Regions from separate parts of the Endozoicomonas sp. 8E genome, predicted to be linked through region 1. Evidence: predicted binding sites of a transcription regulator. Region 1 holds the regulator's gene; each other region holds the start of a gene.
What was found. The regulator sigma-54, encoded in region 1, starts transcription at its own class of promoters, with help from an activator protein. The targets are predictions, from matches to a motif close to TGGCACNNNNNTTGCTNT.
Positions count from the first base shown of each region.

Region 2: a site for sigma-54 is predicted at 1,224-1,241, ahead of nirB (nitrite reductase large subunit NirB). Genes of this name have one in related genera too.
Region 3: a site for sigma-54 is predicted at 1,546-1,563, ahead of P6910_RS01260 (sugar phosphorylase). Genes of this name have one in related genera too.
Region 4: a site for sigma-54 is predicted at 3,504-3,521, ahead of glnK (P-II family nitrogen regulator). Genes of this name have one in related genera too.

Region 1 is NZ_CP120717.1:1,612,355-1,619,709, reverse strand. It holds gene lptC (LPS export ABC transporter periplasmic protein LptC) at 1-161, shown strand, start outside; gene lptA (lipopolysaccharide transport periplasmic protein LptA) at 145-732, shown strand; gene lptB (LPS export ABC transporter ATP-binding protein) at 833-1,558, shown strand; gene P6910_RS05800 (RNA polymerase factor sigma-54) at 1,817-3,271, shown strand; gene hpf (ribosome hibernation-promoting factor, HPF/YfiA family) at 3,465-3,776, shown strand; gene ptsN (PTS IIA-like nitrogen regulatory protein PtsN) at 3,791-4,243, shown strand; gene rapZ (RNase adapter RapZ) at 4,509-5,366, shown strand; gene P6910_RS05780 (HPr family phosphocarrier protein) at 5,366-5,635, shown strand; gene mgtE (magnesium transporter) at 5,824-7,182, shown strand.
Region 2 is NZ_CP120717.1:2,967,507-2,974,861, reverse strand. It holds gene nirB (nitrite reductase large subunit NirB) at 1-1,141, opposite strand, end outside; gene P6910_RS09285 (NarK family nitrate/nitrite MFS transporter) at 1,516-2,985, shown strand; gene P6910_RS09280 (LysE family translocator) at 3,060-3,692, opposite strand; gene P6910_RS09275 (hypothetical protein) at 4,262-7,355, shown strand, end outside.
Region 3 is NZ_CP120717.1:305,659-313,013, reverse strand. It holds gene P6910_RS01270 (HAD-IIB family hydrolase) at 1-572, opposite strand, end outside; gene galU (UTP--glucose-1-phosphate uridylyltransferase GalU) at 577-1,407, opposite strand; gene P6910_RS01260 (sugar phosphorylase) at 1,612-3,327, shown strand; gene P6910_RS01255 (hypothetical protein) at 3,629-4,672, shown strand; gene P6910_RS01250 (hypothetical protein) at 4,733-6,040, opposite strand; gene P6910_RS01245 (hypothetical protein) at 6,170-6,415, shown strand; gene P6910_RS01240 (plasmid stabilization protein) at 6,421-6,549, opposite strand; gene P6910_RS01235 (ATP-binding protein) at 6,738-7,355, opposite strand, start outside.
Region 4 is NZ_CP120717.1:6,549,273-6,556,627, reverse strand. It holds gene P6910_RS23125 (YifB family Mg chelatase-like AAA ATPase) at 1-846, opposite strand, end outside; gene P6910_RS23120 (hypothetical protein) at 992-1,744, opposite strand; gene P6910_RS23115 (DUF2541 family protein) at 1,835-2,236, opposite strand; gene P6910_RS23110 (accessory factor UbiK family protein) at 2,532-2,795, opposite strand; gene P6910_RS23105 (hypothetical protein) at 2,913-3,377, shown strand; gene glnK (P-II family nitrogen regulator) at 3,643-3,981, shown strand; gene P6910_RS23095 (ammonium transporter) at 4,214-5,464, shown strand; gene P6910_RS26980 (TnsA endonuclease N-terminal domain-containing protein) at 5,599-6,270, shown strand; gene P6910_RS23085 (transposase family protein) at 6,245-7,355, shown strand, end outside.

The DNA of each region.
Region 1 (7,355 bases):
TGACCATATACTCTGAAAAGGGTCTGGCGGTTACCGATCGACCGGTACTGATCACCAACGACACTGGACGTACGCGCGCCATTGGTATGGAGGCTTTCTTCGAGGAGAGTCTGGTTAAACTCAAGTCTAGGGTAAGAGGATTTCATGAGCCAAAGCCATGAACAGGCCAAGCGCCTTCATCCAAATGAGCGGCCAGACAGAAAGAGCCGTCGCAGAGGGGTCGAATATTACCTGATCCTGGGGGCCACGGTTCTGCTCCCTGTCATGGCACAAGCATTGCCATCCGACCGGCAGAAGCCTATTGAAATCGAATCCAACACCGCCGATATCGATAACAAGAAAGGTGTATCCATCTATAAGGGCAATGTTGTGATGATCCAGGGCACCACCCGGATTACCGGAGACAAGGTGACCATATATTCCGCTCAGCAAGAAGTTAAGAAAATTGTGGCAGAAGGCAACCAGGAAAGGGCTTACTACGAAGAACAGCAACCTGATGATCAGGGCACTCTGCAAGCCTGGGGTCATACTATCGATTATCAGGTGGCTGGCGATAAGATCCAACTGATCAAGCAGGCACAGTTGACTCAGAAGGGTGATACCTTCACGGGTGAACGTATTGATTATGACCTGACCAAACAGACCGTGAATGCCAAGGGCAGCGAGAACAAAAGCAATCCGGATGGTCGGGTCAAAATGATTTACCAACCCAAACCTGAGAGCAAGCAGTAGTACTCAAACCCCATTACACTCAATGCTCAACGACTGAACAGGCTTGAAAGGGCTGTCAGAAAAACGACAGCTAACTTTTAAACAGGAAGACAGACACCGGATGGCAACGCTTAAGGCAGAACATCTCAGTAAAAGCTACAAAGGCAGACAGGTCGTCAAAGATGTATCCCTGGCTGTCGACAGTGGTCAGATTGTTGGACTTCTTGGCCCCAACGGGGCCGGTAAAACTACCTGCTTCTACATGATTGTAGGTCTCGTAAAAGCAGACGGTGGACAGGTTGATCTCAGTGGCCAGAATTTAACCCATGAACCTATGCATGGCCGAGCCAGAGCCGGCGTAGGTTATTTGCCACAGGAAGTTTCTATTTTCAGGAAATTGACGGTCACCGATAACCTGCTTTCGATATTGGAAACCCGTTCCGACCTTTCCAGGAAAGACCGCATTGCAAAGATGGAGTCATTACTTGAGGAGTTCAATATCAATCATATCAGGGACAATCCGGGTATGAGCCTTTCCGGTGGTGAAAAGCGCAGGGTAGAAATTGCCCGAGCTCTTTGCACTGACCCAAAATTTATCCTGCTCGATGAACCCTTTGCCGGTGTTGACCCCATTTCTGTTGGTGACATCAAGGCTATTATCACGCACCTGAGAGCCCGAGGCATCGGAGTCCTGATTACCGACCATAATGTCCGGGAAACACTGGATATCTGCGAGAAGGCCTACATTGTCAGTGAAGGCACTATTATTGCCGAGGGTGACAGTCAGACTGTCCTGGCTAATCAAAAGGTTCGTGACGTCTATCTCGGGCATCAGTTCAGTCTCTGATCAGCTCTTGGGTGGATCTCGCGAAAGAAGCGAGCAAAGGTGTTGAGCTGATTTATCTTCGTACTCTTGTTCTGAATGTTGCATGGCTGACTTGATGAATCACTTTCCCGAAGCTTCAGATGTGATTATAATCCCAGTGACACGGAGAGTAGCCCAATCAAAAAAATCAACAGACACTGAGATATAACTGTCAGGCGCTGATGGCATCAAATCTGGCACCCTCAGTGCAGACACCGAAGTAAAGGTATACAGTTGCCTATGAAGCCATCCTTACAGCTAAAAATGGGCCAGCAGCTGACCATGACACCTCAGCTGCAGCAGGCCATAAGGCTTCTACAACTTTCCACTCTGGATCTTCAGCAGGAAATCCAGGAAGTTCTTGAATCCAACCCGATGCTGGAGTCTGAAGAGTCTGTTGAAGAACCACCTGCACCCCGTGATGAAGGGGAGCGACCTGTTGACTTTAATGAAAAAGCAGAACAGCCCCCGGAACCGGAAGAACCCCAGTGGGCCGACAGCATACCCAATGACCTGCCCGTTGACTCCGGATGGGATGATGTCTATTCCAGCCTGCCCGCTGCAACCGATGAAGAACATGATCCTATTGCCCGCTCCCGGGCTACTGATTCCCTCCAGGACTACCTGGAATGGCAGTTAAACCTGACTCCCATGACTGACAGAGACAGGCTGATGGGTCTGGCTGTTATCGAAGCCACCAATAATGATGGATACCTGACTCACTCCCTGGAAGAAATTTATCTTTCGCTACAGGAACAGCTAGAGGAACTGGCGTTTGAAGAACTTCAGGTCATGCAGCGACGGATTCTTCACTTTGATCCGGTGGGTTGCGCCAGCGCCAACCTGAAAGAATGTCTCGAAGTTCAACTCAATCAACTGCCACAAGAAACCCATTTCCTGAAAGAAGCACGCCTGCTGATCCAGAATCATCTTCAGGCACTGGGAAGTCGTGACTACGCTCAAATCATGCGGCGTACCCGTCTCAAAGAACATCAACTCAGGGAAGCCCTTAACCTGGTTCAAAGCCTCAACCCGAGGCCCGGATCTGAAATCGGTCAGGCAGACACGGAATACGTCACCCCCGATATTTCGGTCACCAAAGTCAGGGACCGCTGGGCGGTTGAACTGAACTCAGAGTCCCTGCCCAGACTTCGCATCAACAACAATTACGCCTCAATGGTGCAGCGTGCCAATAACAGTCGTGACAACGTCTTTATGAAGAACCAGCTACAGGAAGCCCGCTGGTTTCTGAAAAACCTGCAAAGTCGTAACGAAACCCTACTGAAAGTAGCCGACAAGATTGTTGAATTTCAGAAAGATTTTCTGGAGCAGGGTGAGCAGGCAATGAAGCCCCTGGTGCTGGCAGACATTGCTCAGGCAGTGGATATGCACGAGTCCACTATTTCCAGGGTCACTACCCAGAAATACATGCACACTCCAAGAGGCGTGTTTGAGCTGAAATACTTTTTCTCCAGCCATGTCAGCACAGCCACTGGCGGCGAGTGCTCATCAACAGCCATCAGAGCCTTGATCAAAAAACTGGTATCCGATGAAAACCCTAAAAAACCACTGAGTGATAACAAAATTGCCGGTTTGCTGGGGGATCAGGGGATCAAAGTAGCCAGGAGAACCATTGCCAAATATCGTGAATCGATGAATATTCCGCCATCGAATGAACGCAAGCAGCTTATTTGAGCCTTCAGCGATTATGGTAATAAGCTTTCGCAGGTTGAGGTAATCGACCCTTATACCACAAATCGCCCCATAGATTTTTTGTCTCAGAACAGCGCCAACTGTCAATGACAGTGATAGACTTTCAATCAGGGTTGCCCGTAGAATCCCGGGGGCAGTCCAATGTCGAGAATCGGGATCAGCAGGAGAGCGTTACATGCAAGTCAACATCAGTGGACATCATGTAGAGGTGACTGAGGCTCTGAAAGATTATGTCACCAAGAAACTCGACCGCCTTGCCGCCCACTTTGATCAGATTACAAACGTTCAGGTCACTCTGAGTGTTGAAAAACTGAAGCACAGAGTGGAAGCGACTCTACATGTTCGTAGGGCGGATATTAATGCAACCGCTGAGGCTGAAGATATGTACGCTGCCATTGATGACATGTCGGACAAACTGGATCGACAACTGGTAAAACACAAAGAGAAAACGCTTGACCGGCTACAGGGTGCCAACGGCCGCCTGTAAGCATCGATCGCTGTATGATTATTGAAAACATTCTTACCCCCGGGCGCACCCTTTGCGATGTGCAGGGGGCCAGCAAAAAGAAAATCCTGGAAATTGTTGCGGAAATCATCAGTGAGCATGTTCCCGCCATCAACACCAAGGATCTGTTTAACAAGCTGATTAGCAGAGAGCGACTCGGTACCACCGGTTTAGGCAAAGGGATAGCTCTGCCCCACTGTCGCTCCAGTGCTTGTCAGCATCCTACCGGACTTCTGATCAAACTGTCTGAACCCGTAGATTTTGACTCTGTGGACAAACAGCCGGTCGATCTGGTGTTCGCACTCATCGTTCCGGAAGAAAATACTCAGGAGCATCTGAATATACTGCAGGCTGTGGCTGAACGCTTTCAATCAGAAGTATTGTTGAGCCAGATGCGAGCGGCAGAAACTTCCGAGGCACTTTACAACATCATCTGTCCCCCCGCTTAAAGGCTGTATATAAAAAACATTTTGCTTGCTGATCTGATAAGAGAAGCAGGCAAAATGTTTTTTGCTCAGAAATCCTTTCTTCTTCACTTTTGTCACTACAAAGCCTATTTATCCTTCAAAACTGCATGGAATAGAAATATCCGGACTATGCTAGAAATAAAAGCAAGCGACTGGTTCTAATCTCATTGGGTTTTGATAGACTTGCCTCACTCGGAACCAGGTGAGAGACCTGTTTACACAGTCAAACAATCGGGAAGGACACACCATGAAGCTGGTCATCATCAGTGGACGTTCAGGCTCCGGCAAAAGCTCCGCCCTTCACGCCCTTGAAGATGAGGGCTTTTACTGTGTAGACAACCTTCCTGCCAGCATGTTGAATGATCTCCCAGCCAATCTTAAAAGCAACCTGGTTGAACCGCACCGTATGGCTGTCAGCCTCGATGTTCGTAATGTGCCCGGCTCTCTGGAACGCTTCCCGACATTGTTGGAAAAGTTGAAAAAACAGGGGGTTGAGTGTCAGGTAATATTTCTCGACGCAGACAGCAACACCCTGATGAAGCGCTATAGCTCGACACGCCGTCGCCATCCTCTCAGCAATGATGAGGTATCCCTGACAGAAGCCATTAATCTGGAAAAGAAACTGCTGGCTCCACTGGCTGAAGAAGCCGACATAAGGCTGGACACTTCACCACTGTCTGTCCATGAAATCAGAGAACAGATAAGACAACGACTCTGCGGCTCCACCAGCAAAAGTATGACCCTGATGATCCAGTCCTTTGGCTTCAAGCACGGCATGCCGGTTGACGCAGACTACGTCTTTGATGTTCGCTGTCTGCCTAATCCTTTCTGGGTTGAAGCCTTAAGATCCTTCACAGGTCAGGATCAGCCCGTTAAAGATTTTCTGACATCAGAACCCATGGTGGATGAGATGTTTGAAGATCTCAGCACATTCGTGGAAAAATGGTTACCAAGGTTCGAATCCGGACAGCGCAGTTATATGACGATTGCGATCGGATGTACCGGCGGGCAGCACCGTTCCGTATTTATTAGTGAAAAACTGGGCGAGTGGCTCAAAGAACGTTTTGACTGTGTTCAGGTCAGACATCGGGAGCTTTCCAAATAATGATCAAGAAGCAGATCACCATTATTAATAAACTTGGTTTACATGCTCGGGCAGCATCCAAATTTGTTTCTACGACTTCGGCTTTTGCCAGCCAGGCAAGAGTGAGCTTTAATGGCCGTGAAGTGGATGGAAAAAGCATCATGGCCGTCATGATGCTGGCTGCTGGAAAGGGCTCTGTCCTTGATTTGACATTTGAAGGCCATGATGAAGAAGAGGCCTGTTCGGCTCTGTGCAATCTGATCAATGATTTTTTTGAAGAGGGTGAATAGTCACCCTTTTCATCATTAAATCTCTGTTTATACTGGTATCTCGAAAAGCTTTGCCAGAGATTGAAAGCTCAGCAAAGCAAACAAAGAATGACATGTGAAATGGCTGAGTCTGACTATCAGACTTGATGGTTACCAGAACAGAAGTTCGATACTCAGACACTTCTACCAAAAAAGCCGGATACGCATCTATGGCACAACAGCTACAACTGAGTATCGGAGACAAAGCATTTCAGGAGCTCAACGAAGCTCTTGAGCACGGCGTTTCTCCCGAACTCAGGCGTATGCTGAATGGTCTTCCGGCTCCGGATGCGGCTCATCTGCTTGAATCTTCCCCCCCCAAACTTCGCAGCCTTCTATGGCGCCTGATCGATCGAGAGATGGAAGGCGACGTATTGCAAGAGCTGAGTGACGAAGTCCGGCAGTTTTTCCTGGACAGGATGAATGTGGCAGAGCTCAAAGTCATTACCGAAGGTCAGGACGTTGATGACATAGCTGACTTGCTACAGCAGCTGCCCGACACCATCACCCGAAAAGTGCTGGATTCTATGGACAGTCAGGATCGGCAACGGGTAGAAGCCGTTCTCTCTTATCCGGAAGACACAGCCGGCGGACTGATGAATACCGATGTCATCACCATCCGACCCAGCAGTACACTCGATGTTGTGCTTCGTTACCTCAGGCGTCACAAGGATATTCCGGAGATGACAGACAGTCTGTTTGTCGTCAACCGCAGAGACGAATACATTGGGGCATTGCCTCTGTCCGTTCTCCTTACCACATCCCCTTCAGCCACAGTGTTTGAAGTAATGCAGACCGACCTGGAACCTATCGCTGCCGATATGGAAGACAGCCAGGTCGCCCAATTGTTTGAACGGCAGGACCTGGTATCAGCACCGGTAGTTTCGGAGCAGGGGCAGCTTTTGGGCCGCATTACGATTGACGACGTGGTAGATGTTATCCGGGAAGAAGCCGAACACTCCATGATGAGTATGGCAGGTCTGGATGACGATGAAGACACCTTTGCTCCCGCACTGAAGACAGCCCGTCGACGCGCAGTCTGGCTGGGTATCAACCTGATAACAGCCTTTATTGCCGCTTCTGTCATAGGTATGTTTCAGGCTACCATCGACAAGGTCGTTGCTCTGGCTGTCCTGATGCCCATTGTTGCAGGAATGGGCGGCAATGCTGGCGGACAGGCTCTGACCCTGGTGATTCGGGGCATGGCACTGGGCCAGATCAGTCGGACCAACCTTCGATGGTTACTCAGTCGTGAATTAATGGCAGGATTTCTCAATGGAATACTTTGGGCTGCTCTGGTTTCCCTGATTGCCTATTTATGGTTTCATGACCCGGTCATTTCTCTGGTGATCGCCTGTGCCATGATCATCAATCTCAGCACTGCCGTTGTTGTCGGTGCCAGCCTGCCGGTTATTCTCAAATCCATGAAAATAGATCCCGCATTAGCTGGCACGATAATACTAACGACAGTGTCCGATGTTGTTGGATTCCTGTCTTTCCTGGGACTGGCGGCCTTGTTTTATGGCTGACAGTGCAGTCTGTCTGCTAACTCTTGAAGGCGTCCTATAGCTCTCTTCAAACTATCTGATTTCAAAGAGGCTCTTTCTGCTTTCCAGCCTTTCTCAACAAAAGTGATTAAACGACTGTTATATGCAATACCGACTTTTGACCGGCTGGCTTTTGAAGGCAAGATTTCCTACTT
Region 2 (7,355 bases), 1.4 Mb from region 1:
ACTCTTCAGCATCGCCTATCAATACAGCTCCCAGAACCTTTTTCTTATTCTTGGAAACCACCAGTTTTTTATAGACTTCTTTCTCTTCATCAATCAGCTGGTAGCTCAGGGAACCTTCTGTATTGCCATGGGCATCACCAATACTGGCAACATCGACCCCCATCAGTTTCAGCTTGGTGCTCATATCGGCACCAGTAAACTGATTACCGTCCTTACCCGTCAGCTGATCTACAACCACCTGACCCATCTGGTAGCCCGGTGCAACCAGACCAAAGATACGGCCACTCCAGAGTGCACACTCACCAACGGCAAATATTCGTTCATCAGATGTACGACAGTCGTTATCAATAACGATACCGCCACGCTCGCCCAACTCCAGCCCGGAAGCTTTCGCCAGCTCATCTCTTGGGCGAATACCGGCTGAAAACAGTACGATATCGGTATTCAGTTGTTCGCCGTCAGCGAACTGCATCTGGTGAACAGCACCTTCACCATCAACAATCTGTCGGGTATTTTTGGAGGTATGAATCGTGACCCCCAGACCCTCGATCTTGCGTCTGAGCATGGCGCCACCGCTATCATCCACCTGAACAGCCATCAGACGGGGAGCAAATTCCACCACGTGGGTTTCCAGCCCAAGATCTTTCAGCGCTTTTGCTGCTTCAAGCCCCAACAGACCGCCACCCACAACGGCACCGACCTTACTGTTACGGGCAGCTTCTTTAATCGCTTCCAGATCTTCGATGGTACGATAGACAAAACAGTTTTCACGGTCATGTCCGGGTACGGGAGGAACAAATGGATAGGAGCCTGTAGCCAGCACCAGCTGATCATATTTTTGAGCCATGCCACTGGCTGTCATTACTTCACAGGACTCACGATCTATCGATGTGATGGCTTCATTAAGAATAAGGTTAATACCTTCCTGCTCATAAAAGCCTTCAGAAACCATAGACAGGTCATCCGCTGAACGACCTGTGAAAAATTCACTGAGATGAACCCGGTCATAGGCAGGGCGAACCTCTTCTCCAAACACTACCACGTCGAAGCGTTTCAGACCGCCAGCATCTACCAGTTTCTCCAGAAAGCGGTGACCTACCATGCCGTTACCGACAACCACCAGGGTTTCTTTTCCGTTCATCCCAGACATCCTCTTTAGTATCTAGCATTGGGCCGGTACAACTGCATCCTTTAGAGCCAGCCTCTTTTCTAATTCTTGTGCTTATGCAACTGCCGTGCCCACTTCCAAAACACGATAAAAACAGGAAAATCTCTCCTCTGACTTTAGTTACTCGCACAAAAATGATGCACGCATAAATAATTAAATAGCTAATAAGCACCACTTTGGTGAGCAGAAAAAATACTCAAAGGCTTTCCACACTCAAATAAAGGACTTTCCTATATAAATGAGAAAATTCATTTAATACGCAGAAAAATGCAGGTCAAATCGGTGCATTTATCATATTGGCCTGATGTTTGCTTTTAGTTGGGGAATCTGTAAAACAAGGAGGATGTATGAGCAACCCCGATTCATTTAACCTGTTTTCTTTTAGTGGGAAAACCAAGATTCTGCACCTTAGCTGGATTGCCTTCTTTATAAGCTTTGTGGTCTGGTTTAACCATGCGCCCCTGGCCCTGGCTATTTCCGAATCACTGGGCCTGACTCGTGAAGAACTGAAAACCCTGCTGATTCTGAACGTGGCCCTCACCATCCCGGCTCGAGTCATCATCGGTATGCTCACTGATGTATACGGACCCAGAAAAGTCTATTCCGGACTCCTCGCCATCTGCAGTATTCCTTGTTTTATGTATGCCATGGCAGATGACTTCACCCAGGCCGCCATAGCCCGCTTTATGCTGGGTACTATTGGTGCAGGCTTTGTGGTCGGCATTCGTCTGGTATCTGAGTGGTTCCCCGCTCGTCAACTGGGTACCGCAGAAGGTATTTACGGTGGCTGGGGCAACTTTGGTTCTGCCGCTGCTGCCATGTCTCTGCCCACCATTGCGCTGCTCTTTGGTGGAGAAGATGGCTGGCGTTACGCCATTGGCTTGACCGGGTTGATCTCATTAATGTTCAGTGTCGTCTTCTACATGAACGTCACTGATACTCCTAAAGGCTCTACCTACTTCCGTCCCAAGAACATTGGCGCCATGGAAGTCACCAGCAAAGGCGACTTTGCCCTGCTGCTGATCATGAAAATTCCCATGTATGCGGCATTGGCTCTGCTGACCTGGAAGCTTTCACCCAACGGTGTTGCCATGCTCAGTGCCGGGATTTCAACGGCTATTTATGTGGGCCTGACTGCCATCTACCTGTTTGATGTCTGGAAAGTCTGGCAGGTCAACAAGCACATTTTCTCCGAGCCTGTGCCAGCTATTCACCAGTACCAGTTCAAGCAGGTGGCTGTTCTGAACGTTCTTTACTTCGCTACCTTCGGTTCTGAACTGGCCGTGGTGTCCATGCTACCTCTGTTCTTTGCAGATACCTTTGAACTGGATCCGGTCATGGCAGGTCTGGTCGCTTCCGCTTATGCCTTCATGAACCTGATGTCCCGTCCGGGGGGAGGACTACTCAGTGACAAGTTTGGCCGCAAGATCACTCTGCTGGTTCTGACTGCGGGCCTGGCCGGTGGTTACTACATGATGAGCATCATTGATTCCAGCTGGCCACTGGTTCTGGCTGTTGTTGCTGCCATGGCCTGCTCCTTCTTTGTGCAGGCTGGTGAAGGTGCAGTATTTGCGGCTGTCCCCCTGATCAAGCGTCGACTGACAGGTCAGATTGCCGGTATGACAGGAGCCTATGGTAACGTGGGGGCTGTCTTCTACCTGACAGTATTGTCTCTGGTGGACTACTCGACCTTCTTCATGGTTATCGCAGGTACTGCAGTATTGGGTTTCTTTACCCTCTTCCTGATGGAAGAACCTAAGGGTCAGATGGCCGAAGTGATGCCTGACGGCAGTGTCACCATGATTGATGTGACCTGACCATTTTGTTTCAGTGGTCCACAATGGGCCACTGAAACAAAACACAGCCACCGGATATTCTTCAGCCTGATCCTCTATTTTACAATCAACACGGCAGCGATGCCTGCCAGAACATAGAGCCCCCCTGTAGAACGCTCAAATAACGACATGCTTTTTTTTGTATTCAGCATAGGCTTCACAGATTTTGACAGTAGCCCGTAAAGAAGCTTGCAAACCAAATCCACCACAACCCAGGTCATCACAATGATCAATATTTGTTGCACAAGATCATGATCTCTACTGATAAACTGAGGCAAGAAAGCCATAAAGAAAATAATATCTTTTGGATTACTGGCTCCCAACAGAAAAGCTTTTTTAAACAGATTATTGAAGCCGGGAAACTCTAAGGAACAACCATTAAGACTTTTACGGGCAGTGTCCGCCATCGACTTTCTGATAGTATCAACCCCCAGATAAACCAGATAAAGAGCACCCATCAGTTTCAGTATCAGAAACATGTTTTCCGAAGCCGTGAGAATGGCCCCAAGACCAGTGGCCGAAACAATCAGGTAAAGTGATGAAGCCAGCGTGCCACCCAAAAATGCCGGATAGGATCTGATAACCCCATAGTTAATAGAATTGGACACCATATACAGAGATAGAGGACCAGGAATGAGTATGACTACAAAGATTGAAACAACATACAGAAACCAAACTTCAATACTCATTATTCACTCCAAAAGAAACGACTGTATCCTATAGCACTATCAGTTGCTATTTTTAGTTGCTATTTTCACCTCCACTACACTAATACTTCCTTAAGATACATGGCCCGTATACATGCCTGTAAAAAGACGCCTTGTTTCTGAGTCCTCCTGACAGGCCAGAAGGCCACAGCGTCAATCCTTGGGCTTCCTCGCCACCTTGGTTCGGGCAGCAGAGCAATGAACGACAATGACCGCAAATAAAAAATCAGCAAATTCAAATGCTATCAGAGTGCCATTTTCCAACGCCTTACTGCGGAAACAAGTGCTGTCAGCAGCTATGATACCCCTCCCATCCCCCTGCTCCCTTTCATCAGTTATTGATAGATCCAATCATTGAACTGAGGATATGAATCAAGCTATTAAAATATACCGGAAAATTGTTTGCTGATTTCATGAGGAACCTGACGGAGTTCCGTACTAAACTGCGAGTTGCGCTTTTTTCCCATTCGGAGCTCTTTGATCACGGCAGTGAAAAGGCAAGTATCATCCCTCCTCTGGAAACCGTGTGGGTCAATCCTTCAGGTGTTATCATGCCAAATTACGAAGTACCCAAAAAAATTCACGTTAGTATTGTCAGCCCTATTGAAGGCTTGGAGTTTGCTTTTCTAAAAATATGGGCCGAGGTTAACCCGGAATATAAAATCAATATCTGGTCTCCCGAACGTTTTATATACCAAAAAGTTCTATATTCGCTGCTGTTTTCTGAGATAAACAATAACGCTATCGAAAAAGATGATCCCGGTGATATTGCTCAGCAGAAAGATAGCATCTGGCGAAAAATTGATAACTTCATGGGAGAAAGCAGTGAAATAGAAGAATTAAATATAATGGAATCTAATTTTCCAGACAGTGTAAAGAAGGAATTTGTCATCCAATGGAATAAAATCAATAATTCTTTAGATAAAATTAAAAATTCAATCAGCAACGCTATTGTTCATAAAAAACTGGAAAAACTTGAAGAAGGACATAAAAAATTTATCAGATACAGCTTAAGTATTACTAATAGTTTAATCATCGAAAGATTTATCGGGCTGAGTCAAAAATTCGTGCTTGGAGGGGTATATATTGATAAAGGACTACTACCAGAAATGGACAGTCACCCCTTTCTAAAAAGGAGCAGTTCCCTTGATCCAATATCGGGGACGGCAGTGACTTCTGAGAAGGAAAAGCAGCTCGAAAGTGCCAAGCTACATGCTCTTTTTAAAAAAATGTTTTCAGATGGAACTATTTCAGATCCCAGCCCTTATTTTGAGAAATACGGTACAACCCTCTCGAAAGAAGAAATCACTCGAATTCAAGGCATCGTAGAAGAAAGCAGTATTAGTGATTTATTCCATAGTCTGCCGAAATATGACTTAAAGGAGTATAGCCGTAATAAATTATTCTTCAGTAACAAAGTAAATTTTGAATATGATACTCCCACTATAGCTCTTGATGATTCAATCCAGCCTCTGATGGTGGTCTCTCGCCGAGGACATCCAACAATCAAACTACTACTTGATGAAATCTGTTTACTTCACAAGACTGTAGAAAATTTAAAAAAATCACCATTAAGAAAAAAAGAAATCACATTAAAGATAAGGGAGGCTCTTCATAAATTCTATACGGAAAGAAAAGTTATCATCTCTGATAATGACATCGATAAAATTGCAACCCTATCAACTGCTCTTTTGCATGATATCGATAAGTTTAACTGCATCATTACTGCAAAATTAGGTTACGATGCTTTTGAAAGATTAATAAATCTTGAAAAACCAAAAAATATTAAAATCATTCCAATCAACTACTTCATAGCGAATAATCTCTTCTATAACAGAAGTTTTAGAAACCTTGGTTTTAACTCGTCACCAACAGAAGGTCAGCAATCATATGAAAGATTAATAATCGTTCATTATTCAGATAAACACATAGAAGGCATAAGCGATTCTTTAATACATTGTTTTAAACTTTATAATAAGTACCGCACTAAGAAAAACAGCGTCTTATACAACGCTGTTGATTCAGATCTACTGGAAATAATAACACTTCAAAAAGTGTCAGGAGCACCGCTCAAAAATATTGGCAAAGACACTAAAGTTATCCTGACTGGAAGCCTTTATTTCTATAATAGCGACTTGAATGTATATGATGTTTTCTATTACAAGCGCTTAATGTTTAAGCTATCAGCGGTTTTAGGAACGTTGATCCCAAAAAATACCACAGTACAAACCATAAAATTCTTTTTTGATAACTCTGCACAAGGCATTAAAGATTCTATGGGTGTACTGGATACCAGCCAGAAAAATTATATTGTACCTGAAGTTTTAAGGAACTTGGCCAAACAAGGTATCTATGCAAATTCAGCTGTTGCGATTCGAGGATTCTTGTCAGCAGATGACCCTCACGGGCCGTCAACCTCGAAAAATGCACCCTATCCAGATCTCAACCGCATTGTTTTTACCCTGGAGCGTAGCGGCACCGTTAAATACCAAGCCAAGTTCGGGTTGACCTCCCTTGCCCTCGAAAATGAGTTTATCGATAAAACAAGCAAAGAGGATCCGAACGATGCCAAACTCAGAAATGAATTTACCGAAGCCCTACTCAAAGGAGAGCTTATTGATACCAAACTCAACGATAATTTGGTCCAAGCCGTAATCGAAGACAGGTCTACCTTTGCCGGACTCGAACAAGCGTTGTTCAAAGCCTTCGCCGAAAATGAACTTACAGATACCAGACCCGAAGCTGAGCGCAGCGATGTCGGCACCGAAGCTGAGCGCAGCAATGACGGCACCGAAGCTGAGCACAGCGATGTCGGCACCGAAGCTGAGCGCAGCGATGTCGGCACCGAAGCTGAGCGCAGCGATGTCGGCACCGAAGCTGAGCGCAGCGATGTCGGCACCGAAGCTCAGCGCAGCGATGTCGGCACCGAAGCTCAGCGCAGCGATGTCGGCACCGAAGCTGAGCGCAGCGATGTCGGCACCGAAGCTGAGCGCAGCGATGTCGGCACCGAAGCTCAGCGCAGCGATGTCGGCACCGAAGCTGAGCGCAGCGATGTCGGCACCGAAGCTCAGCGCAGCGATGTCGGCACCGAAGCTCAGCGCAGCGATGTCGGCACCGAAGCTGAGCGCAGCGATGTCGGCACCGAAGCTGAGCGCAGCGATGTCGGCACCGAAGCTCAGCGCAGCGATGTCGGCACCGAAGCTCAGCGCAGCGATGTCGGCACCGAAGCTGAGCGCAGCGATGTCGGCACCGAAGCTGAGCGCAGCGATGTCGGCACCGAAGCTGAGCGCAGCGATGTCGGCACCGAAGCTGAGCGCAGCGATGTCGGCACCGAAGCTGAGCGCAGCGATGTCGGCACCGAAGCTGAGCGCAGCGATGTCGGCACCGAGGTTGAGCACAGCAATGTCGACCCCGAAGGTGAGCACAGCTATATCAGACCTGAAGGTCAGATTGGCGATAACACAGGTGAAGAGAATCCGATCGATGCCAAACTCAGAAATGAATTTACAAAAGCCCTACTCAAAGGAGAGTTTATTGATGCCAAACTCGAAGATAACTTGGTCAAATCCGTAATCAAAGACAGGTCTACCTTTGCCAGACTCGAAAAAGAGTTGTTCGAAGCCATAGGCGAAGATGAGTTTAGGG
Region 3 (7,355 bases), 1.3 Mb from region 1:
TCCCCCTTGCCGGATACGTGATAGAAACGCCCACCCCGTGTCAGTTGTAATCCTTCTTCAGAAAGCTGCTTTTCAAACTGCTCCAATGCCTTATCACTGTCTTCCCAGATCAGAGGTTCACTGGCTTTTCGGTCTGCTGCCAGTTTAGCCTCCTCCAGATCGAGCCCCGAGAGATCGGCTATTTCACTATGAGAGCAATCACCAAACCCTCTGAACCGGAAGCCATACTGCTCGCGAAACTGTTTCAGTACCCTGCGTATCGCCTTATAGGGTTGACCATGGAAGTAATGGGTATTCTTGTCAGTATCAGACGACTGAAAGTAGTGAGCAGGGATGGTGGTAATCATTCCGTTTTCGGTAATAAATGGATGATCCAGAGCCATCTCCAGTTGCAGAGACAGCACCTCACTGAGGGTTTTGCTGGTATTGAAAACAACCGGAATATTTTGCTCTCTCAACCGGTCCAAAGCGGGTTTTGCCGCCACCCAGCTGTAGCTGTCATGATCCAGCAGGGTGCCGTCAAGGTCGGAAAATATGACCAGCTTCGCCATCGCCTTTTTGCTGTTGAACATCGACTCAAACTCTGTCCAGACGTTTTTGGTAGATGGTATTGGTGGCCTCGACAAAACCACTGACACTGCCACAGTCAAAGCGCTCACCTTCAAACTTGCAGGCAATGACACAGCCTTGTCTGGCCTGAGTCAGAATGGCGTCGGTCAGCTGCACTTCTCCGTTTATTCCGGGTTCAGTGTTCTCAATGATGTCGAAAATATCCGGTGTCAGGACATAACGTCCAATCACTGCCAGATTACTGGGCGCTTCTGAGGGGGCTGGTTTTTCCACCATATCGGTCACACGGATCAGGTTATCACTCAGGGCTTCACCCGCAATCACACCGTATTTATCAACTTCGGATTCGGGCACCTCCTGAACAGCCACAATGGTACAGCGAAACTGTTTGTAGAGACTGACCAACTGCGACATAACCAACGGACCACTGTCGTTAATACAGAGATCATCGGCCAGCACCACACCAAAAGGCTGATCGCCCATCAGGGTTCTTCCGCAGAGAATAGCATGTCCCAGCCCCTGCATCTGGTTCTGACGAGTATAGGAAAAAGTACAGGCCGCCATCACTTCACGAATGGTCGACAATTTTTCTTCTTTGCCACTGCCGGCGATTTCCGCTTCCAGTTCATAGTTGATATCAAAATGATCCGGAATCGCCCGTTTGTTTCTGCCATTGACAAACCCCAGGTCAGTCAAACCTGCCAGCATGGCTTCTTCCACGCCATATTGAATCAGGGGTTTATCAACAATAGGCAGCATCTCCTTGGGCATGGATTTGGTGGCAGGTAGAAAGCGGGTTCCATACCCCGCAACAGGAAACAGACACTTTTTAATCATATTATTACTCGTCTTATTGAGAAGTTTTGCATCTCATCGTACCTCATCAGGCTATAAGCAGAAGTCGTGCCAATTCAGAAAACCACCCGCCGGGGTCAACATCATTTACAATGATTGAAGGTTTTATAAATACGGGAGTGGCATGACTCCTGCTGCGAAGAAGGAAAAGTACTAAAAAAACATTGCCAAAGGGGAAGATGTATCGTGCAAAGTTATCCTAAAGCCTTCCATGCTTTTCATCAGGCCATGACTCAGCTTCTGATTCTCCCTTATGGACAGGAAGCGGGCGAGATAGCGGCCAGAATTGTCCGTAGAGTTCAGTATCATCTCCATGAAAATCCTCCCAAAACAGTTGCTGGCTGGTCAGAGAAAGATATTTTTCTGATTACCTATGGCGATACCCTCCATGACAACAGCGAACAACCCCCTCTTCAGGTCTTGAAGTGTTTTCTTGATGGCTATCTGAACGAGGTTATCAGTACCCTTCACATTCTTCCCTACTTTCCCTATAGCTCGGATGATGGCTTTTCTGTGATTGATTACCTGTCGGTCAACGAACAGCTGGGAAGCTGGCAGGATATAGAAGCCATCGCCTCTGACTATCAGCTTATGTCGGATCTGGTGATTAACCATGTATCCCGGGAAAGTCTCTGGTTTGCCGACTTTGTCAGTGGCCACCAGCCCGGCCGGGATTACTTTATTGAAGAAGACCCGGAGACTGATCTCAGTGAAGTGACCCGCCCAAGAAACTCCCCCCTGCTGGTGCCTATTCATACAAGGCGAGGGCTGAAACACGTCTGGGCCACCTTCAGTGAAGATCAGATGGATCTGAACTTTAAAAACCCCGATGTGCTGATTCAGATGGTAGATGTCCTGCTCTTTTATCTGGCCCGCGGCACCATGGTAATCAGGCTGGATGCCGTCGCTTTTCTCTGGAAGAAACCTGGCACTCACTGCATAAACCTGCCCGAGACCCATGCCATCGTGAAACTGTTCCGCCTGATTATGGAGAGAGCCTGCCCTGGCAGCACACTGCTGACCGAAACCAATGTCCCCCATGAGGAGAACATCAGTTATTTCGGGGACCAGGATGAGGCCCACATGGTTTATCAATTTGCCCTGCCGCCTCTGATACTGCATGCACTCAATCGGGGCACAGAAAAATACCTTGTGCAATGGGCCCGTAACCTGCCCGATTACCCCGAGAGTTGTACCGTTCTGAACTTTACTGCCTCTCATGATGGCGTGGGCCTGCGCCCGTTGGCAGGAGTGATCCCGGAAAATGAAGTTTCGGAGCTGATCGACAGCATGCACCGTTTTGGGGGGTTCGTCAGCATGCGCACCCTTTCGGACAACACTGAGTCACCTTATGAGATCAATATTGCCCTGTTTGATGCCATGAAAGGGACAAGAAGGGGCGAGGACCAATGGCAAGTGCAGCGATTCCTCTGCTCCCAGCTCATCATGCTGGGGATGCGCGGAATACCTGCTTTTTACATACACAGCTTGTTTGCCACACATAATGATTTGGCAGGAGTCGAGAGTAGTGGCAGAACCCGCTCGATCAATCGCCGCAAGTGGTTACTGGAAGAATTATTGCCTGAGCTGGAAAACCCGGCTTCGACTCGGTCGCTGGTTTTCCATTCGTTGCTGAATCACATCAGAGTTCGCAAACAGGAGCCCTGCTTTCATCCCAATGCCTCCCAAACCATTCTGGATATGGCGCCCGGGATTTTTGCATTCTTGCGTACATCTCCCTGTGGCCGCCGGAAACTGGTGGCTATACACAACCTGACATCGGCTCATCAAACGTTGAACCAGCCAGACTATGTCGGCTGGTTCGATTTACTGGGCAACGGGGTCATACAGGACCTTCAACTCAAACCCTATCAGGTATTGTGGTTAGCAAAAACGCCGTAAACCCTCGCCCAATCGAGGGTATCGTAAAACTCCAACAACTCGTTACCAGGCTCCTGGCAACACTCTCTTTGTTGAGGGTGATATGTTTTGCCAGGCGCTCCGGGGCTAGCAAAAGACAACAATCGTCTAAATAAGTGACCGAAGTCATCCATCTGCCCATCGAGTGGCTCGTGATCACACTCTTGGGGCACAAAAAACGATAAGTACTTCTATGAGTTTTTAACAGAATCTCCTTGCCAGAAAGCACGCTTATTACCATGGTTTACACTCTCTCAACGGTAACCCAGGACGTAACAATAAAGTGAAACGCCCACTCTTTGCAGCTCTGCTGTTACTGTCTATCGCCTGCCAGGCGTCAATAAGACACTTTGTCATCGAGCTTGAACAGGATGCAGGTTTTCCAGACAAAAGCTTTTCTATCAAACAGCATGACCTGCATACTTTGCCGAACAACCCTTCAATCATTGCCAGCAATAACGGTCATTCAGACCAGGATTCCCCAACAAATGACACACCCTTCGGACCCGGCATTTTCGGGCTAAAAACGACCATTATTGAGTCGATTTCGTGGCATTTGCTTTACGCCTCCCAGTGGCTGGTTGCTTACGAACTGATCCTGACCAGCCATGACACCCAAAGCTCCAAAACTTATTCACGGCTACCTTTAGAGTCGTTTATCACTGTCGGCTTGCTTTTAAGCAGCTATTGGAACCCCGACTCACCGATGTTCAACCCGATTGGACAACAAGAGTTGAGCCAGGATTATCCGTTTGTGATCAACACTATGACGCTCAGCTCCGGAGATAACCAACAACAAGGCCAACTATCGGAATCATCGACCCGGCAAGCCTCAGTAACAACCACAGGGTTCAGAGGCACTATCACCAGCCACCAGCATTCTGACTCTGACGGCGGTGACGAAGTCCCTGAACACCACCAACATACCCTGGGTTTAAATTGTTTCGCAGATAACTGTAATGGCGTTTGTAAATTCCGACAATCAGGCGCAAGACCGAAACAAAGCTCAAGGCCCAATGAAGACTTCGATCGACAGAGCCCTCTCGTGCAACACATCTGTAAATTAACAGTGTTCGGGGAGGGTGGTCGGCAGCGAGCATGCGGGCAAATCTGCCAGAGTAATACAGCCCTGAAGGATCACAAAAGAAGAAACCACAGGCAACACACCTGTTACGTAACAGTGGCCATTTGCAATGGTCGACGGTGGCCATGCGGACTTGGCTTCAGGACTGCTCGGGGCCTGAGATGGCATAAAAGAATACATCAAAGGCGCAGGCCCGATAATCCGAACAACAATAATGGCGCCACAACAAAGCATGGAGGCTGATCGAGAATAGACTGCCGCTCACTCTTGAGACTGTCGCAAAAGTGCGGCGCTGGTATGGGGTTAAAAACGCCACCGGAGGTCTGCCGGTAGCCTTATATCTCTCCATCTGCGATGGAATCCCTGATGGTGTCTGCCTATGTGACGAAGCAGCCCTTCTTCACTCTCGAAGATCCTCCCGCATAGTTGCTGCGTCATTCGATTTAAGCGACCCTCGTTAACATTCACGTATACGACCACATCACAGAATACTGAGCCGGGAACCTGATGGCTTCTGTTGGGATCCGACCATCTAATGTCCATTTCGTCGTCATGGTATCTACTGTTGTGATCCTCCTGCTGTGGTAAATGAAGAACTTGCCCGCATAATTGCTGCTCACCATCTCCCCCGACCACTACCACATCACAGAACAGTGGCGCAGTGTGGTATCGCATTTTGTGTTCTGACAGCCTCTCCCTATTGCTGCAGCTCATCCCGCAGGGCGCCCGCTCACCATTCCACGTTTCCATCTGCACATCACAGACAAATCGCCCGGTGGGATCAGGATCTCCAGCGGTAGATCTACTGGCTGCCCCTGGCCTCGCCAGGATGTCAGGTCTCAGTTGTTCTTGCCGGAGGAGTTCCTCGTATGCAATTTCTGGGAGAGAATAAGACCTTGTTCCGAATGTTGCCATTGTGGGGTGGTTGGGTGATCGGAGTTTGCAAATACCGTGACAGGAACCAAAGTGACAATTGTAACCGAAAGTATGCTGTTGTGATTCAGGGTTTCTGTCATCGCCGTCAGAGCCACCAGGCGGGGAGCCGCTGGCATAACCTGTAATCCGGGTGCTGGTTGCCCCACCTGTGGCTTGCTGACCGGATGATGTTGATGGTGGGTTTTGTTGGTCATTTTTTTGTTGGCCATTCCCGGGAAGCATCATGGTGATGATTGCAAACCGGTCATCCTGACTGGCTTCCAGTTGATCCATTGCGATAAGCAGTGATGGATCGGAGTTCCAATAGTTTTTCAAAAGCCAGCCAAGAGCAACAAACGCACCTGCAGGTAACCATGAAAGGGGTTTGCCGCTCAGAGGGGTGTCATGAATGGACAAGATCGGTTCGTAAGTCGCCAGCAGATGAGTGGCGTAAATCAATGGCCACGAAATGGACTCAATATCTAACCCCGCATAGCCGTTTGTGTCGACCATGTCTGTCGAGGTATACGACAGAGTATTAAAGTCACATTTTACAGAAAAGCCCTGGATCGGAGAACCTGCATCGTCCTGTTGAAAATCGACAACAAAATGTCTTGTCGACGACTCAGCCTGACAGACGACAGATAACAACACCGGCAGTAAAAACAATGCCGCAAAGATTGAGTTGTTCATCATTCAATCGGTTTGCTTTGACTTGTAGGGAGTAAGGGTAGATTGAGAAAGTGATAGATCAAGAAAATAAGCGTTTTCTGAGCTTAATTGGTAGTTTTATCGAATGAGTGTAAAACCTCGTGCTTTGAGAGCGTGTCGCAAAACTCTGGTTCCCGTGCTTTCAGGCCATGTGGGTCCCGGCTTGGGAACGAGTTGACTCCCGTCATTCCCGGCATCATTCTCGTCATTTCCGGCTTTATTCTCGTCATTCCCGCGAAGGCGGGAATCCACACTGACTCACCACCAGAACCGTACTACCCGGTGCCCCCCCTGGCCTTGTCATCCCCGAGAAGGCAGATATCCATCGTTGGCGCTGGATTCCCGCCTTCGCGGGAATGACGACCTCAGAGCATTGGAACGAGTTGTAACTTCACCGGTTCCGCTGGTGTCTTATCCCAACAAGACTCCAGCGCATCAACCTCCTCGTCCGTCAGGCCGATGTCTCGCCCGGCATTGACCAGGGCATCACCCATCAACAGCCGATCCTCAGGTTAAAGAACCTCTTTGAGAATGTCCCGAACCTGGCAACCAGGCTCCGGTTATTTCGCTTAGCCCTCACGACCGTGGTCAGCGCCACCTTCAAGGCCTTTGTCCGTTATCACAATGCCGTGCAGGCCACTGATCAGTTCCCGCACTTTGACGGAATAGAAAAGGCGCAAGGTTAAGTGGATGGCAGGCCCAGTTTGTCGAAGAATGCTTTGTTCCTTTCCTTCACCGACTGTACCAGCCGGTTATAAGAAATAACTTCGATAAAGGCACCGTAACTTTTACTGTATCCAAAATACCCCATGTGGTCATGGGTTGGCGTGAGGTCGAAGATTCGGCAACGCTGCACAACTGATGGCGTTAAATCACAGATGACGTAGCAAAAGCCTGGTATATCCCGTGAATTGGGTATCAGCCTGCCACCCGCCGTTTTCGCCTGACCTTCACGAATACGATCCAGATAGCTCAAAGCCTGCTCGATAGGATCTTTATCTTCTCCCTCTCTGGCATCGTTTCGCATGGGCCGTTTGATCTCGACCACAGTAATGGATGCCAGCGGCAAGGCTTTTTTATCGGACACCAGAATAGGATTATTACAGACATTTAATGCACACAGGTCTGGCTCTTTTCCAGAAATGTCACCGGTAACAGGCATGGAACTCAAAGGCTTGTCCGAGGCCAGATAGTCATGAAACGCGAGTCGTTCATCAATCAGCCAGAGATTACAGGCATCAAACGGCGTCTGCGTAGAATCCATACGCATTGGCATAATCAACTGATGAATTAAATCCTC
Region 4 (7,355 bases), 2.4 Mb from region 1:
GCCTCCACCCACCAGGGCGACGGCTGAAGCGGTATGATGGGGGTTGCGAAAGGGTCGCTGCTTCCATGAAGGGGGCTGGCTATAGGAAGACAAAGTATGTATGGCGGCCACTTCCAGAGCTTCCTGGTCATTCATCTCGGGAAGAATCCCGGGCAGGCGACTGGCCAGCATGGTTTTGCCGGTTCCCGGAGGGCCGTAGAAAATCAGATGGTGAGCACCAGCGGCGGCCGTCATCAGACCCCGTTTAGCCTGTTGTTGCCCCCTTACATCCAGCAGATCAGGATAATCGACAGGGGATTCATTCCTGTTGCAGATGGCTTCTGTAAGATGTTGATTACCGGTGAGATGAGCGCAGACTCCCAGCAGGTTTTCTGCCCCCAACACTCTGGCATCGGGGCAAAGGGCTGCCGCTTGTGCATTCATCTGGGGCAGCAGCAGTGTGTGAGCCGATTGGCTGCAGGCTATGGATGCTGGCAATGAGCCGGTGATCGGTCTCAGTGCGCCCGACAGGGCCAGCTCACCAAGAAACTCGTAACCTGCCAGAGACTCAGGTTTAAGCTGGCCCGATGCCGCCAGAATACCCAGAGCGATAGGCAGATCAAAGCGACCGCCTTCTTTGGGAAGATCAGCGGGTGCCAGATTCACGGTAATACGGGAAACCGGAAACTCAAAGCCACTGTTGAGGATGGCACTTCTTACCCTGTCTTTGCTTTCACGAACAGCGGCTTCCGGAAGACCGACCATATTCAGAGCTGGCAGACCTGCCGACAAATGGACTTCAACCGATACCGCAGGTGCGTCCAGTCCGGTTTTGGCGCGGGTTTGAACAACAGCGAGCCGCGACATAAACACTCCCTTCTTTTTGTGCTTGTTTTTGTTGTTTTGGCACACCGCAATGGAATGCCTTTGCAAAGCTGAAGGGTTCAGAATAGCAGTGATTCAGGGATTTGCTGGCAGAAGTGTCCGGCCAGCAGGCTGGCCGGTGCAGAGGTCAGTTGATGATTTTCCAGGAACCGTCTTCCTGCAGGCAGGCCTGTCCCCAGGCATCCTCGGTTTGACCACCTACCGTAATGGACTGTTGAAATTCACGGCAAACCAGACCGCTGGAGGCACTTTTGCCTTCTTTGGTAGTAACAACATAGCCGGAAGCATCGCCTTCATCCCAGATGATCTTTTCACCGACCGGCGCTGAAGTGGCTTTGATCTGGGCTTCTTCGTGAGCACGCTGCGCCGCTTCATTGATGTTGTCGAGAATTTTCAGCGTGATGGCGGTAAACGCCAGCCATTTATAGGCGTCATTGTCATCGTGGTAATGGCCATAGCCGTAGTATGAGTTACCATAGTTTCTTACCACAACAATATTGTTTCTGATCACCCTTTTTCTTGGGGCTACAACAACCAGGTTGTTCTTGATGACCTTTGGACCATCCCAGCGATTATGACGGTGGTCTTGACGATCGTCCCTTCTGTCTTCTCTATTATCCTGGCGGTCGTCGCGACGCTCTTCACGATTATCCTGACGGTCGTCACGGCTTTCTTCACGATTATCTTGACGATCGTCGCGGCGCTCTTCACGATTATCTTGACGATCGTCGCGGCGCTCTTCACGATTATCTTGACGATCGTCACGGCGCTCTTCACGGATTTCATCCCGGTCATTATTGCCCGGGCTTGCATGGACCACCGTTGAGCCCGTTGAAAAGGTGGTAACTAAAACTAAAAACGTAAACAGTCGTTTTATCATATGGGTTCTCTCCAGAGAGGTCTGAAGCTAAATGGCTCCAGACCCGGAAGCTTTACAATCGTTCAGCTGCCACTTCTCGATTGTCTGTCATCAGGCAGACTTACCCATGAGCAGAACGTTGGCCTGAGCGCGTCCGGTTCCTTCGGTGTCGTAGTAGAATCTGACTTTTTCAATGGCCCTTGCTTTACCGGGCAGATCAATGACGCGAGAGCTGCCGCCTTTTCTGACTTTGCTGCGGATGGCTACTTCACGGCTTTGACCGTTCTCGTAGTGAACGATCACTTTGTCGAAATCCACGTCAGCCCCTTTGACCTTGAATTGAATACGCTTGAAAGCACCGTCTCTCAGACCAACACGGATGGTGTCTACTTCTGCACGACGACTGACTTTCTTTTCGCCCAGCAGTTCCCAGCCAGCGGCTGAAGCGGTCTGTGCAAAGCCAGACATCAGCATGGTCATCAGCAGAGTAAACATTGAAAGTGCGCGTTTCATAGTGATTGTTCTCCTGAGATTTTCACTATTTGTCCTTGAGGCCATTCTGTCTTTGTTGGGATATGGCCCTTGCCACCCCATGATATTGAGGCGGCCGCCTTAATTTGTAGAGCAATGCTATAGCGAAGAAAGTAGTATCTCTATAGGGATAACTACCGAGGGGGATAATCGTGGTTGTTACTTAAGTTATTGATTTTAAAGTTTTTCTCAAATAGTAAAAAATGTCAGTGAAGAGTAAAAACGGGCAGGGCAGGGCGTGGGTCAGCCGTTCTCAGGGCAAGAACGGCCAATGACATCAACAGCAGGAGTCAGACGGTTCCGCTTTTTCCAATTCGGCCACTTTCTTTTCAAGGGCTTCCAGTCTTTCACGGGTGTGCTTCAGAACGGCGACTTGGGCATCAAACTCGTCACGGTTGACCAGTTCAAATTTGGCCAGAGCACTGCTCACCATTGCCTTGATGTTGTGCTCAATATCTTCCCGGGTTTGGCTTTTCTGCCCACCCAGAACCTGTCCTGCTTTGCCGGCAATACTACCGATAAGGGAGGCTTTGTCGATCATCGATTATTCCTGCAATTGCTGTGATTAAAAACCGTTGGTGATGATACCACAAGCAGCTATTTCGCCGTGTCTGCTTTTATGTGCTAAATTATTGGTTGCTCCATGAATAGTGACCCGATGAGTTCATGGATTTGGCTTATGCCGAAGACTCAAATCAAACCTGTATCTGCCCTCGGCTGGTTCTCTCTGTCTGCGAGTTTTATCGTCTCAAACAGTCTCAACGCTGCGGATAACGGAGACGACCCTTACGCCACGTCAACCGAAGATTTCTCGGTGCGAGCAATCAAAAATGGTTACAGTTTGTCTGATACACGACGGTTGCAAGGCCGGACATATTCGCTACAAACCGAAAGCGCTTACGATTGGGAAAATAGTCAATGGAATATTTCGGTAAATGCTGTGCTGTCAAAAATAGTACGCATAGGCCAGCTATCGGTGAGCATCGCAGGTGGTGTGCGTTATTGGGATGATGCGCCAGAACGGGGCGCTGAAGATTGGGGCTTACGTTTTGCAGTTACGGCAATGTTGTCCAAGCAGTTAGCAGGCTTTGTCTCAGAGGCAGATGATGATCCATTGCACTAAAGAAATGCGCGATTTGAGTGCAGGAGGTGTGAGAGGCGGGCTTTTTTGGTGCGTACAATTTAACGAGTGAACTGGAATGGGCCTTTTTCACTCCAGAAGCCCTTTTGACAGGTTGTTTTCAAAATTTGGCACAGTGTCTGCATATAAGCCACCAAACTCAGTTGGAAATTAGATCAGCTGAATACTTGGGGCTGGGAGCGCGGATCACAATAACAATGTCCGGATTTTCCCTGTTGGCCAACAGGATTCACTCAGGAGAGCTTTTATGAAGTTGGTATCAGCCATCATTAAGCCATTCAAACTGGACGACGTGCGAGAGGCTTTGTCCGAGATTGGTGTTCAGGGTATCACTGTCACCGAAGTTAAGGGGTTCGGTCGACAGAAAGGACATACTGAGCTCTATCGTGGAGCTGAATATGTGGTTGATTTTCTGCCCAAGGTCAAGCTGGAGGTCGGCATTGCAGATGACCTGCTGGATCAGGTGATCGAAGCCATTTCTTCGGCTGCCAACACAGGCAAGATTGGTGACGGAAAGATCTTCGTTACTAATCTGGAGCAGGCGATTCGGATCAGAACTAACGAAACTGGCGAAGACGCTATTTGATTTACAGAGCAGCAAGAGACCATAGTCAGGAAGCTCATGGTTCTCAGGGTGCATGCACAACAATAAACAAGCTTTGTCGTTTGCTTCAGATACACTAAAAGCATCAGACGGCATTCGCAAAAATAAAAATGGCTAATGTGGAAACAGTTTTCGAGTCAAGGAGGCTGTTTCCAGGGCACAAACGCCGTAGCAAAAGACTACTTATCTGCTGAACTTTTTTGGGAGGAGCCCTGTGGAAAATCTGGCTCAAGTGTCGTACGCACTCGATACTTTCTACTTTCTTATGTCCGGTGCGCTGGTAATGTGGATGGCAGCTGGTTTTGCCATGCTCGAAGCCGGCCTGGTCCGTTCTAAAAACACGGTTGAAATTCTTACTAAAAATATCGCCCTGTTTGCAATTGCCTGTACCATGTATCTGCTCTGTGGTTACGCCATTATGTATCCTGGAACCAATGAAGGCGGTATCCTGCCGGTCCTTGGTTCTCTGATTGGTAATGAAAACACGGTTGCAGCGGTAACTGCCGGTGGTGATGATGCGCCCTACTACTCTGCACGTTCAGACTTCTTCTTCCAGGTGGTCTTTGTTGCGACTGCAATGTCCATCGTTTCCGGTGCAGTTGCAGAGCGCATGAAGCTCTGGTCTTTCCTGCTGTTTGCGGTCTTCATGACTGGCTTCATTTATCCCGTACAGGGCTTCTGGAAATGGGGTGGTGGGTTCCTGAACGAAGCTAACTTCCAGGACTTTGCAGGTTCCGGTGTTGTCCACATGGCCGGTGCTGCTGCCGCTCTGGCAGGTGTGCTGCTGTTGGGTGCTCGCAAAGGCAAATACGGTAAAGACGGCGCTGTTAATGCGATCCCTGGTGCCAACCTGCCTCTCGCTACTCTGGGTACCTTTATTCTGTGGCTGGGATGGTTCGGCTTCAATGGGGGTTCTCAGCTGAAACTGTCTGATGTTGAAAATGCGAACGCTGTCGCCCAGATCTTTGTCAACACTAACGCTGGTGCTGCTGGCGGTGTCATTGCTGCCCTGATCGTAGCTCGTATCCTGTTCGGTAAGGCTGACCTGACCATGGCTCTGAACGGTGCTCTGGCCGGTCTGGTATCCATCACGGCTGAGCCGCTGACACCAAGCGCTGTATCTGCCACTCTGATCGGTGGTGTCGGTGGTGCTCTGGTTGTCTTTGCCATTCTGGCTCTGGACAAGCTGCGCATCGACGACCCAGTGGGTGCCATTTCTGTACACGGTGTTGTAGGTATCTGGGGTCTGCTGGCAGTGCCTCTGACCAACGACGGTGCAACTTTCGGTGCCCAGTTGTTAGGTATCGCCTCCATCTTCGCCTGGGTATTCATCGCTTCCCTGATCGTCTGGGCTGTTATCAAACAGATAATCGGTCTGCGTATCACTGAAGAAGAAGAGTATGAAGGTGCTGACCTGACCGAATGTGGTATGGAAGCTTATCCTGAGTTTATGGGTAAACAGTGATAGGATGCAGGTGATTAAAAAAAGTTGTCGCCGTGTGTGTTGATACTTCCATAACGTGACATAAAACGTTTAGGAATGACATAAAACGACGACTTTGACAAAACAGACCCCGGCAACAATACTTCTGGTGTTGTATGACCGGGGTCTTTTTTATGTATCGTAGAAAACTCGGAAAATCCAAGGTTAACAATATTCATCGTTTCGTTAGCCTCAAGAACCCTTCAACGATCCTCACTGAATCAGCGCTCGAATTTGATAGTTGTTACCCTCTTGAATACAGCTCAAAGGTACTCTCCTATGAGTCCCAGCCTGAGGGTTATGAGTATGTTTTTGAAGGTCGCATTTGCAGATATACCCCTGATTTTCTGTCTCGAATGATAGGAGGTGAAAGACCATATATAGAGGTTAAACCAGAGAGAGTTGCCAGGCGGAAAGATTTTCTGGAGCGTTTTCATTGCATGAAGGCTGCTGCAGAACGTTCAGGCACTCAGCTCTTGTTGTGGACTGAAGAGTATATCCGGAGACAGCCTTACCTAAATAATCTGAAAATACTGCACAGGTATAGGACTGGTGGTGTTCTAGCATCAGAACAAAGAAAAATAATTGAAATAGTGAGATCAAACGAAGAACAGCAACTAAGTCTTCAGGATCATGCTGTTCTGTCTGATATGGAGCTACCTTATTTTCTTCCGCTGGCATATGACCTTCTTGCCAGAAACGAGTTGACCACTGACTTAGATACTTCTCCCTTGACCAAAGACTCTGTAGTGAGAATATGCCATGACCATCGTCCAGCGTTTCACTGAAGGAACTGTGTTTAAGTTTTTTCCAGAGGAGGAAACGCAAGTTGAAAAACTTTTTCGAGTGGAGAATCGCAATGAAAAGGAGCTTGCTCTAAGAGATCTTTTGCAAAGTGGTGAGGTTCTCAAAAAAAGCATAGAAGAGATTGAAACCAGTCTGGCTGCTGGAAGAGTTGAGTTTGTGATCAATAGTCCAGAAAGCTTGGAAGAGGATTCTTTATCTGAAGATTTAGCCAGCTTACCCAAAAAGCAAAGAGAAGAAGTACTACGAAGATTCAAATATGTCAGTAAATTGCGAAAATCTGTTGATTCTTGGACAGAGAAATCACTTTCTCCATTAATTCCTAAGATTGCCAGAGAGCTGAATGACTCAAAACCTCCTGGTTGGAGAACTCTCGCACGCTGGAATGCTGCGTACAGTTCCAATGGTCAAACAGTGAAAGCATTATTTACGGATTATATTAAGCAGGGAAATCATACCAGCAGACTACCAGAGGAAGTTGAGGATTTCATAAAGCAGGCAATAGAAACATACAAGACCAAAGAACGTATATCGATTCAGGAAGCGTGGGATAACCTTGATGGTTATATAACAAAGGCGAACAAGCAAAGATCTGAAGATGAAAAACTCAAAACACCTTGCTATGACATATTCCGAAAACGTATAAAAGCTGAGCCGCCCTATGAATTGATGATGGCAAGAGAAGGAAAGAGAAAGGCTGATATTGAGTTTTCTTCTACAGGTAAGTCCTTGAACCTAGAAAGGGTTTTACAACGAGTAGAAGTCGATCATACGAAGCTTGATGTCTTTGTTGTTGATGATGAGAACTTCCTACCTCTTGGACGTCCCTGGCTGACTACTTCCATAGATGCTTTGTCTCGCTCTATTACTGGCTTCTATATAGGCTTTCATCCACCGAGCTTTTTGTCTCTTATAAAGCTGCTCAAGTCGATAATTATTCCCAAAAATTATATTAGTGAAAAATATCCGGAGATACAGAATCCATGGATTTGCTCTGGTGTGCCAGAGCTGTTTGTTTTTGATAATGGAAAAGAGTTTTGGTCAAAAGACCTTGAGGTTGTTCTGGCAG